DNA from 3 places in the Microbulbifer discodermiae genome. Region 1 is predicted to be linked to each of the others. Evidence: predicted binding sites of a transcription regulator. Region 1 holds the regulator's gene; each other region holds the start of a gene.
What was found. The regulator FNR, encoded in region 1, switches genes on or off when oxygen is low (the NO sensors DNR and NnrR bind a similar motif). The targets are predictions, from matches to a motif close to TTGATNNNNATCAA.

Region 1 (3,274 bases):
CGCCAGGTGGCTGGTATGACAGGGGCCGGTGGCGCATTGAGGCGGCCCAGGGCCGGCAACTCCGGCGCCGTGGCTACAGTGTAGTGTCGCCACACCCCGCAAGGGCGCGCATTGTACACCAACACGTTACGGGTTTGGGGGCCGGCTGCGCAGCCCCTCTTCGCGGCAGCACTCCGGGGGAATCAGCGCAGCGCCCGGTGGGCCGGAGATACGGGCGGCAGGACGCCGCCCGCAGGGATCAGAAGGATAGCGTCATGCTGCCGGACCAAAAGCCTACGTCCTGCTCAATTACGGTGTATTCCAGCTCCAGATTGGTGTTGGGGCTGATATTGAAACCAACGCCACCGCCGAGGGAAATACCCGTATCGTTGTCACTGGCACTGCCAATACTGACATCTTCGAACAGGAGACCCAGGCGACCCTTGAAATAAATATCGCCGTGGGAGCGGTAGGTGCCGTAGCCTGCCAGCGTCTGGATATCCACATCCGCTGGACCGCGAAACAGATCTGCTTCACCGCTGACCAGGGAGTTGGTGTACTCGGCTTCAAACCCCCAACCGGACGGGGAAGTGAAACCTCCGCGCAGACCGACATTGAACGGGCTGTCAGCATTCCCCAAGTCGATATCCATTATGCCCGCAGTGACACCCCAGTAGGCACCGCCCTGTTGCGCCATGGCGGCAGCGGAAGTCAGGCTCAGGGCAAGCGCAGCCGCGCCCATTACAAAATTACGCATCATAATCTCCTGTGTTTTGTCGGATAAAATTGCGCGGATTGTAGCGGGCTTCTCAGGCGCCGAACAGCCACGGGTTCACATCAATACCCGGGCGACATAAATCGATTCTACGGGCCGGGCTACGAAATCCATCGACATCACCAAACTCAATGTCAGCCGTTCGGAACCCAAACCCCTTCCGCCTGATCCAAATCAAGCGGGGCAACTGCGCGGCCGGGACAATTGTTCGGTATAGACCCGGCAACGCTGACACGGGGGCGGCGAATACTGAAGCAGGGAACCTCTGAAATCTGATAGTGGAGAAAGTGATATGCAAGAAGCCGACAGACACGGTTTATCCATTGGAATTCAACGCACCAACGACACTGTGTTTCTCTATTTGAAAGCCACCGGCAAGCTGACCCACCGGGATTACGAAATCATCGTGCCGATGATCGACCGCGCCCTGGAGGCGGTCACTGAGCCAAAAGTAAAAGCACTGTTCGACGCCCGGGAACTGGAAGGTTGGGAACTGCGCGCGGCCTGGGATGATTTCAAGCTGGGGCTAAAGCACGGCAATCAGTTCTCCCGCGCGGCCATCGTCGGCAATCAGCACTGGCTGCGCGCCGCTTCGGCAGTGGCCGGCTGGTTTGTTTCCGCTGAGATAGAGTTATTCGACTCGCCCGAGCAGGCGGTGTCCTGGCTGGAAAAACCTGTATCGGAAACCGGCGCAGACCCGGGCTAGGGCCTGTTCACACTAAAGGAAAGCCGGGGAAGGCTTTTTCAACGAGCTGCTAAAGGTTTACCGCCCGCCCAACGGCGTTCTCATCGCAGACAAAATGCGTACCGGCCAGCTCGCTCAAGGCGATGATGTCCAGAATTTCCACGTCGCGGCCGGATACCCGCAGCAACCCATCGCGCTGAAAGGCGGAAAACAACCGGCTGACGGTCTCCGCCGTTAGGCCCAGGTAATTGGCAATATCCGTCCGCGGCATGGACAGCACGAAGCGGCTGGCGGAATAGCCCCGGCGCGCATAGCGACTGGAGATATTCACCAGCAGTGCGGCCAACCGCACATTGGCCGAGCGCTTACCCAGCAGCAGCAGAATTTCGTTTTCCTGGCGCAGCTCCTCGGAAAAGAGTGCATAGATCTGCTGCTGCAACGCCGGTATCTGTTGCGCCAGCACTTCCAGCTGGGCAAATGGGAAGACGCACACGCTGCTGTCTTCCAGGGCCCGGGCAAAGCTCGGGTGACAGCGGGTGCTGTAGGCATCCAGCCCCAGCAGTTCGCCGGGCAGGGCGAAGTTGGTCACCTGGACGTCGCCGTCCGCCGACAGCACTGAGCACTTGAAACTGCCGGAGCGGATGGCATAGAGGTTGTGGAAAGGGTCGCCGGCTCGGTACAGGGCCTCCCCCGACTTTACCGTGAGCCTGGCGCCGGTGAGCGCCTCCAATCGCTCCAGGTCCGGCTCGGGCAGCCCCGCTGGCAGGCACAGCCGCCTGACCGTACATTCACTGCACTTCACCGCCGCCGAATTTCTCGCCATATCCGCGCCCCTGCCGCCATTACATTCACCAGGCGCCATTGTAACCGCTGAACACTTTTTAGTCGCCATATGCCAGTCAAAGCACCCGGGAATAGCGACCGGTATCCGCCTCACTGTGCAGATAGCTGTCGAACGCAGAGGCGGCATTGCGGGCGAACCAGCGGCCCTCCTCGGTCAGGTAGAGGGAGTCCGCATCCTGGCGCAACAGGCCGCAGTCGAACATGGGCTGCAGGCGCCGCAGCTCCTCCGCGAACCTCTTCTCAAAGGGCCCACCGGCGCGGTCTGCCAGATCGCTTTTATCCAGGCGCATGCGGCACATCAGCTCCATCACCAGATGCTGGCGCAACCGGTCGTCTTCGCTCAGGGTCCAGCCTCTGTAGGCAGCACTGCCACAGGCGCGAATCCGCTCCACATAGTCCTTCAGGCGGTGGTGATTCTGCCAGTAGCCATCGGCGCTATAACTGATGGCGGAGGCACCCAGGCCGATCAGCGCATCGGCAGGCATCAGGGTATAACCCTGGAAGTTGCGCCTCAGCCTGCCCTCCCGAGCGGCCAGGGCCAACTCGTCGTGCGGAAGAGCAAAATGATCCATGCCCAGGAATTGGTATCCCGCCGCACCCAGCTCTTCCAATGCCGCCAGTTGCATTGTGATCTTTTCCTGTGCCGACGGCATGGCATCGGAATCGATCAGTCGCTGGGCTTTGAACCGAGCGGGCAGATGGGCGTAGTGATAGAGCGCTATGCGGTCTGGGGCCAGCTGCAGCACTTTTTTCACTGTGGCGCGCATGGTGTCGGCACTCTGGTGCGGCAGGCCGTAGACCAGGTCGTAGGAAATGGATCCAAATCCACAGGCCCGCGCGGCCTGGGTCAGGTTCGCCACCGAGCGTTCGTCACAGACCCGGTTGATCGCCTGCTGAACCCGCGGATCGAAATCCTGTACACCCATACTCAGGCGGTTAAAGCCCAGCTCGCGCAGGGTTTCGAGGGTCTCCGGATCCAGGGTGCGGGGGTC
Region 2 (3,274 bases), on a different contig from region 1:
GTGGCGGAGGCGTGCTATGATAGGCGCCTTTTTGTTCTGTCGGGCGTTCACGCACGCCCATGGGAGAGAGTATGTCCTGGTTGGGTGCGGGCATTGGTGCCGGAATAGGCCTGGTGTTTGGCGGGCCTATCGGCGCGGCCCTGGGTGCCTGGATAGGCGGTTCATTTGGCTCGGGGGTGAAGCGTGTGACCGCTGGTGCCGGGCAGCTGGGCCGGGATGGCGCCCAGACGGTTTTCATCGTTACCCTGTTTTCCATGCTGGCGAAGATGGCCAAGGCGGACGGGCAGGTCTCTACGGCTGAGATCCAGCTGATTGAGCGTTTTATCCAGGATAACCTGCGTTTGAGCGCTGAGGATCGCAAGCAGGCGATCAAGATTTTTGACAACGCCAAAAACGACTCCTTCAGCATCTACGAGTATGCACAGCAGTATCACCAGCTGGTGCGCAATCAGGGTATGCGGGAGATGGTCTACCGCCTGTTGTTTGCGGTGGCCTATGCGGACGGCACCCTGCATGCCAACGAGGAGGCTATTCTACGCCGTCTTCCATCCTATCTGGGGCTGAGCGAATCCCTGTTTGCCGCCATGCAGGCGGAATTCGACCGGCGCGCCCCGGCGGCGGCCGGCAGTCTGCAGCAACACTACGACGTCCTGGGCTGCAGTCCGGACACCAGCGATCGCGATTTGAAGCTCGCCTACCGGCGCAAAGCGGCGGAATTTCACCCGGACAAGATCGCCGCCAAGGGCCTGCCGGAAGAATTTATGCGCTATGCAGAAGACCAGATGAAGAGTATCACGGTGGCGTATGACACCATCGTGGAGGCGCGCAAGCGCAGTGTCGAAGTCACGTCCTGATCGCCTTCAGGCAGTTGAGACGGGGAGTGTCCTTAAATGAGCCAGGCCGAACAGATAGAAGAGAAGTTGGTTGCCGCTTTTGCACCACAGCACATTGAGGTGCAATGTGAAAGCCATATGCACAATGTTCCGGCGGGGTCGGAGATGCACTTTCGCGTGGTGCTGGTGAGCGAGGCTTTTGCCGGGGTGCGCAAAGTCAAGCGCCACCAGCAGGTATACGCGGCCTTGGCGGCGGAGATGGAGACTTTTGTCCATGCCCTGGCGCTGCATCTATATAGCCCCGAAGAGTGGGGGGGAGAGGCGCCACTGAGTCCGCAGTGCCTGGGCGGGGAAAAAGGGCAAAAATAAACGCCGTATCCTCCGGTCTGCGGACTTGTTTCGCCGCCGGAATTTAGCGCGGCTTTCACCATTAAAAAGCTGTTTTCGCCGGCGTTATCAGGTTGCTGGCGGCTGCTTTAATTTCTTCGTCGGTTTTTTCCCTCTTTGGAAATTCCACTGATTGCCCTATCCAAAGATTATTCCGCCATAAAAAGAATTTACACGTCAATTTTACGCTGATGTTCCAATTTACAGCCTTATTTTTGGGTGTTTTTTCTACAGCCGTTTTTTTTCCTGTCTAGACTGAAGGTTGATTGGGTTAATTGCTGTTCAATTTGCCGAATATCAATGGAGTTTTTTCTATGAAAATGACGCGCATTCTAACACCCCTGGCACTGGCTGTATCCGCTACGCTCGGAACACAGCAGGTGCTGGCGGGACCTTCCGGCTATGAGCCAGTCGGTCCGCCGAAGCTGTACCATGCCGGTACTGCGGTGGTCCGCTTGGGTGGTAGCTATGTGGATCCAGACAACACCAACGCAAGCCTGAGAAACCCGGATATTTTTCCGGAGTTCGTTGTGGATGGCCGGCGCGGGTTTGACTTCGACTTGGACTCCGAGTGGTCCTGGCAGTTCAGCGCTATGTTCATGCCATTTGACCACTTTAGCGTCGAGTATATGTATGTTGGTGAATCCAGCCATGATACCGACATTCGAGTGGACAATTTTGTAAACGACGGCTTCCGCCGCAATTTCCGCTTGAATGATCTGGATCGCACCACCAACGTGTTGACGGTGAACTGGTTCCCGGTATGTCCGGAGTCCTGGGTTCAACCCTATGTGGGTATCGGAACCCATTACACGGACTTCGACAGTGTCCGGGTCAGAGAGCCTGTCAACGAAGCGCTGGCTGTTGTGGGCGACGCTGTGGGCCCGGCACGCTTGAGTGTGGGCAGCAGCTGGGGCTGGGTCGGCCAGGTAGGGATTGACATCCTGTTTGGGCGCGACAGCAACTGGTTGGTGAATGCGTCCGCAATATACCTCGATATGGATCTGACGGCGGATCTGGACTATGCAGTCCGCGGTTTGACCAACGATGACGAGGAGCGTCTGTTTTACAACTCGGTAAGGACCAAGTTTGATCCGGACCCCTGGTTGTGGAACATAGGCATCGGCTATAAGTTTTAACGCTTAGCCACCGATGAAAAAAGGCGCTGCGGCGCCTTTTTTCATGTCTGGTGGTTGTTGCCACAGTTAAAGCGGGGCTATGTCCCGCTTTAACTGTGGCTGGGAAAGGAAAATTGTGCACTCTCCCTTACACCACCGGCGGGCCAGCGCTGGGTGATGGTTTTGCGCAGGGTATAGAAACGTACCGAGTCGGGACCATAGGCGTGCAGATCACCGAAGCGGGAGTGTTTCCAGCCACCGAAGCTCTGGTAGGCCACGGGCACCGGTAGTGGCACATTGATGCCCACCATGCCTATCTTGATATTGTCGCTGAAGTAACGTGCCGCCTCGCCGTCACGGGTGTAGATACAGGTCCCATTGCCGTATTGATGGCGATCTATAATATCCATGGCTTCCTGCAGGGAGTCAACGCGCATCACGCACAGCACGGGTCCGAAGATTTCGTCCCTGTGCACAACCATTCCCTCGCGGACGCGATCAAACAGGTTGGCACCCAAGAAATTGCCGTTGCCAAAGCCGGGCACCTGCATGCCGCGGCCGTCAACCGCCAGCTCAGCACCCTCTTCGACACCTTGGGCAATATAGGATTCCACTTTTTCCTTGAGGGCACGACTCACCAGTGGACCCATGTCGTTGCGGTTGTCCATGCCGTCGCCGATCTTGAGCCGGCTTATCTCCTCGGACAGCTTCGCAACCACTATGTCCGCTGTGGTGTCACCCACGACAACGGCAACGGATATGGCCATACAGCGTTCGCCACAGGAGCCGTAAGCGGCACCCATCAGTGAGCTGACCGCATTGTCCAGGTCGGCGTCGGGCATAATCACCGCGTGATTCTTGGCACCTCCGAACGCCTGTACCCGTTTGCCATTGGCGGTGCCGGTGGTATAGACGTGTTCGGCGACCGGTGTGGAA
Region 3 (3,274 bases), on a different contig from region 1:
GAGTCAGTTTACCCTGGTGGCAGATACTGACCGGGGCCTGCGCCCCAGTTTCAGTCGCGGCGCCGATCCCGAACAGGCGCGGACGCTCTACGAGTATTTCATCGACCGCGCGCGGGCTCAATTCGCACCGGTGGCCAGCGGCGTATTCGCCGCTGACATGCAGGTGTCGCTGCTGAACGACGGCCCAGTGACCTTCCTGTTGGAGAGCTGATAGGTGGCTCCCAGCGCCTGCAGGCGCGCATCGCGGGTTTTTTTATTCTCCTCGCCCAGCCTTTCGACTGCCTGATAGAAGTCCTCCCAGCCCCCGGATTGCAGATACAGCTGGCGAAACGCCGGCACCAGGGAGCGATATTCCTCCACCAGTGCCAGGGTGGCGTTGTTGGTCTTGTCGATATAGGTCTGGTAGCGCGCCGGATTGGGCCAGCTGGCGCTCATTTGGCGATAGCACTGGCGCAGACGGGCCAGCATGTTGGCTTTTTGCCGGCGTTTGGAGTCGTCACCCATATCTCTGCCGTACAGAAGTTGCAACTGCTTGCGCGCCTGTAGCAGGAGTTGGTTGAGCTGCCGTCGCTCGGCTTCTCCAACGCTAGCGGGACCGGGCAGCCCCCGCTGCCGGCGCCAGTCCGGCAGCGCCAGTTCCGCCACGGCAGTGGCAAAGCTTTCGTTGAAACGCGTGTCACCAGAGATGTACACACGCCGGTGGGCCAGTTCGTGAAACAGCAATCTCGCCAGCCGGTCCGCCGGCCAGGTGATGAAACTCGACAACACCGGGTCGTTGAACCAGCCCAGGGTGCTGTAGGCGGGTACCGGACCCAGGTAGACGTCGTAGTCCTCTTCGGTCAGCTGGCGGGCCTTTTTCAGGGCGTCGTCCCGGTGGAAATAGCCGCGGTAACTGGCGCAACCGGCGATGGGGTAGCACCACTGCCTGGCCTTGAGGGAAAACTCCGGTGCTGCCAGCACGTTCCAGATGGGGTAGGCGCGATCCAGCTGCACATAGGTGGCATAGGACCGGCCCACGGGCAGGTGAAGCTGGTCGCGGGCATAGGTGCGGATGGACTTTACCAGCCGCAATTGTCGCTGCAGCTGTGGATCTGTGTCCGGTGCAGCCAGTACCCGGTCGATGGGCTCCCGGGCGGCGAGGATACGCAACTGGCCAGCCACTGCTTGGGAGTAATAGCCCGCCGTCTCGCAACCCTGAGTGAGAATTGAAACCAGGGCTATGACGATCAACCTGCCGGTCAGAGGCCAGGGCAAAAGCCTGGGGCATGGCTGGCTGTTATACACTGTGGATGCCGACCTTTGAATTTTCAATCACTACCACCGCTCTGGGGAGAAGCCGCCATGGAGCCGGTAACGGGTGCCGCGGGGCTGTCACCGGTCGCCGCAGTACTGACTATCTTCGCACTGATTTTTACCGCTATCGGTTGGCTGCGTCTCCTGCGCACCAGTTTTCACCAAAGCCTGCTGCAGGGCTGGCTCGCGATCTTCTTACCGCCGCTGGCGCTCTTGTTGCTGGCGCCCCATTGGCGACGGGAAAAGGAGCTGTTTGCGCTCGCCCTGGGGGCACTGGGCTTTTTCAGCATAGCCGCATTTCTCTGACGGCAGAACCCACTGACAGTTTTCTCAGCAGCCGGTTTCCAGCGGGCGCTTGATCTGGGTCAACCCCCTGGCCGGACCGGGCCATAAACTGGGAACCTGACAGGTTGTTGAAAAAGCCTTGCCTGGCTTTCCTCAACCCGGGTTTGCGGTGTGTCCGCAAACCCTCCACGGCAAACCAGGCAGTCACACGCTTGGTTCGCGCCCCGAACATCCCTGTTCGGCACAACAGGCTGTTGAAAACCACACCTGCTAAACCAACCGCCAGGATTCGCGCCTATGGAGGAACCATAAATGACCGCGCTGATCGATTTATTTACCAGCTTTTCCGGCCTCCTGAGCCTGGGCATTATTGGCTTCGTATGTCTGATGGCGGCGTTTTTTATTCGCCTGGTGCTGCGCAACATGGAGCAAAGCTCCACTGAATAACCAGCTTCAGTGGTGGCGCGCCGGGCAGTCGAGCAGCAGCGCGCTCTCACCGGTGAAGTAGCCGTAGCGCAGGAATCGCAGCACTTCCTCCATAGCGGTGTCATTTGCCATGATATTGCCGTGACTCAGCGGCAGAGTCATAAAAGCGCACATGCCTTTTACCTTGGCGCTTTCGACAGTGATGCGCCCGTCGTCGGCACCGCGCAGAATGGCTGAAGCGATGGGATTGCGGGAGCGGTTGCCGGCGATAATACCCAGGTCAAAGCTTACCGGGCTCAACTGCAGGGGGACACTGGTCTTTCCTGTTCCCATCTGACGCCCAGCGGGCCCGTTGACCTGCTTGATCCAGGGAATATGGTCCAGCCAGTCGCCGATACGGCTGCCCTGATTGGGGGGTGCCAGCATCACAACGCGATGGGGTGCCGGTATCTGCTGATGCTCGTAGAAGTACCGCACCAGCAAACCGCCCATGGAGTGGGTAACGAAGTTGACCGGTTGCGCCTGTGCCCGGGCGCACCGGTTGAGCCCGGCCTCTACCGCCAACGAGGCCAGCTCCTGGATGGGTTTTTCCCGCGATGGGTAATCCATATTGGCCACATAGTAGCCGGAAGCGATGAGGCGTTGTTGCAGGGGTTCCAGGCTGCTGGAGTCCTTGGTGAGTCCGTGCAGGAGAATGACGCACTGCGTGCCCGCCAGCGCTGTGGGAGCTGGGATGGCTGCGCCCCACAGCACCATAGCCATCACTATCTGCCGCCATCCCCGGCTAGGCATGCTCGTTGTTGCCGGAAAATTTAAACCAGCGCCCGAACAGAATCCCCACCTCGAACAAAAGCCACATGGGCAGGGCCAGTAGCGACTGGGAAATAACGTCCGGGGGCGTCAGCAACATGCCAATCAGAAAACAACCCACGATCACATAGGGGCGCTTCTGTGCCAGAGTCCCGGCATCTACCGCGCCACTCCCGATCAGCAGCACCGTGGCAATCGGGATTTCAAATGCAAAGCCAAAGGCAAAAAACAGTTTCAGCACCAGGTCCAGATAGCGGCTGATATCCGGCAGGACCTTGATGTCGGCGTGAGCCGAACTGACAAAGAACTCGAACAACAACGGGAAGACAACATAGTAGGCAAACGCCATGCCCGCATAAAACAGCAATACGCTGGAAACGAGGATGGGAATCGCCAGCCGCCGCTCATTCTGGTACAGGCCCGGCGCGATGAAGGCCCAGGCTTGATAGAGGACGAAAGG

Region 2: AB1S50_RS07880 (OmpW/AlkL family protein) is a predicted target of FNR. The motif match lies at 1,508-1,521, and genes of this name have one in related genera.
Region 3: AB1S50_RS17490 (DUF3149 domain-containing protein) is a predicted target of FNR. The motif match lies at 1,649-1,662, and genes of this name have one in related genera.

Annotation. Positions count from the first base shown of each region.
Region 1 covers NZ_JBFLAB010000033.1:6,231-9,504, reverse strand. Annotated here, with positions in the region: gene AB1S50_RS12395 (outer membrane beta-barrel protein) at 239-736, opposite strand; gene AB1S50_RS12390 (SpoIIAA family protein) at 1,047-1,460, shown strand; gene fnr (fumarate/nitrate reduction transcriptional regulator Fnr) at 1,510-2,262, opposite strand; gene hemN (oxygen-independent coproporphyrinogen III oxidase) at 2,339-3,274, opposite strand, start outside.
Region 2 covers NZ_JBFLAB010000016.1:9,158-12,431, forward strand. Annotated here, with positions in the region: gene djlA (co-chaperone DjlA) at 72-854, shown strand; gene AB1S50_RS07875 (BolA family protein) at 891-1,202, shown strand; gene AB1S50_RS07880 (OmpW/AlkL family protein) at 1,535-2,359, shown strand; gene AB1S50_RS07885 (CoA-acylating methylmalonate-semialdehyde dehydrogenase) at 2,449-3,274, opposite strand, start outside.
Region 3 covers NZ_JBFLAB010000074.1:5,077-8,350, reverse strand. Annotated here, with positions in the region: gene dtd (D-aminoacyl-tRNA deacylase) at 1-211, shown strand, start outside; gene AB1S50_RS17500 (aminopeptidase) at 118-1,311, opposite strand; gene AB1S50_RS17495 (hypothetical protein) at 1,342-1,599, shown strand; gene AB1S50_RS17490 (DUF3149 domain-containing protein) at 1,891-2,025, shown strand; gene AB1S50_RS17485 (esterase/lipase family protein) at 2,032-2,796, opposite strand; gene tatC (twin-arginine translocase subunit TatC) at 2,789-3,274, opposite strand, start outside.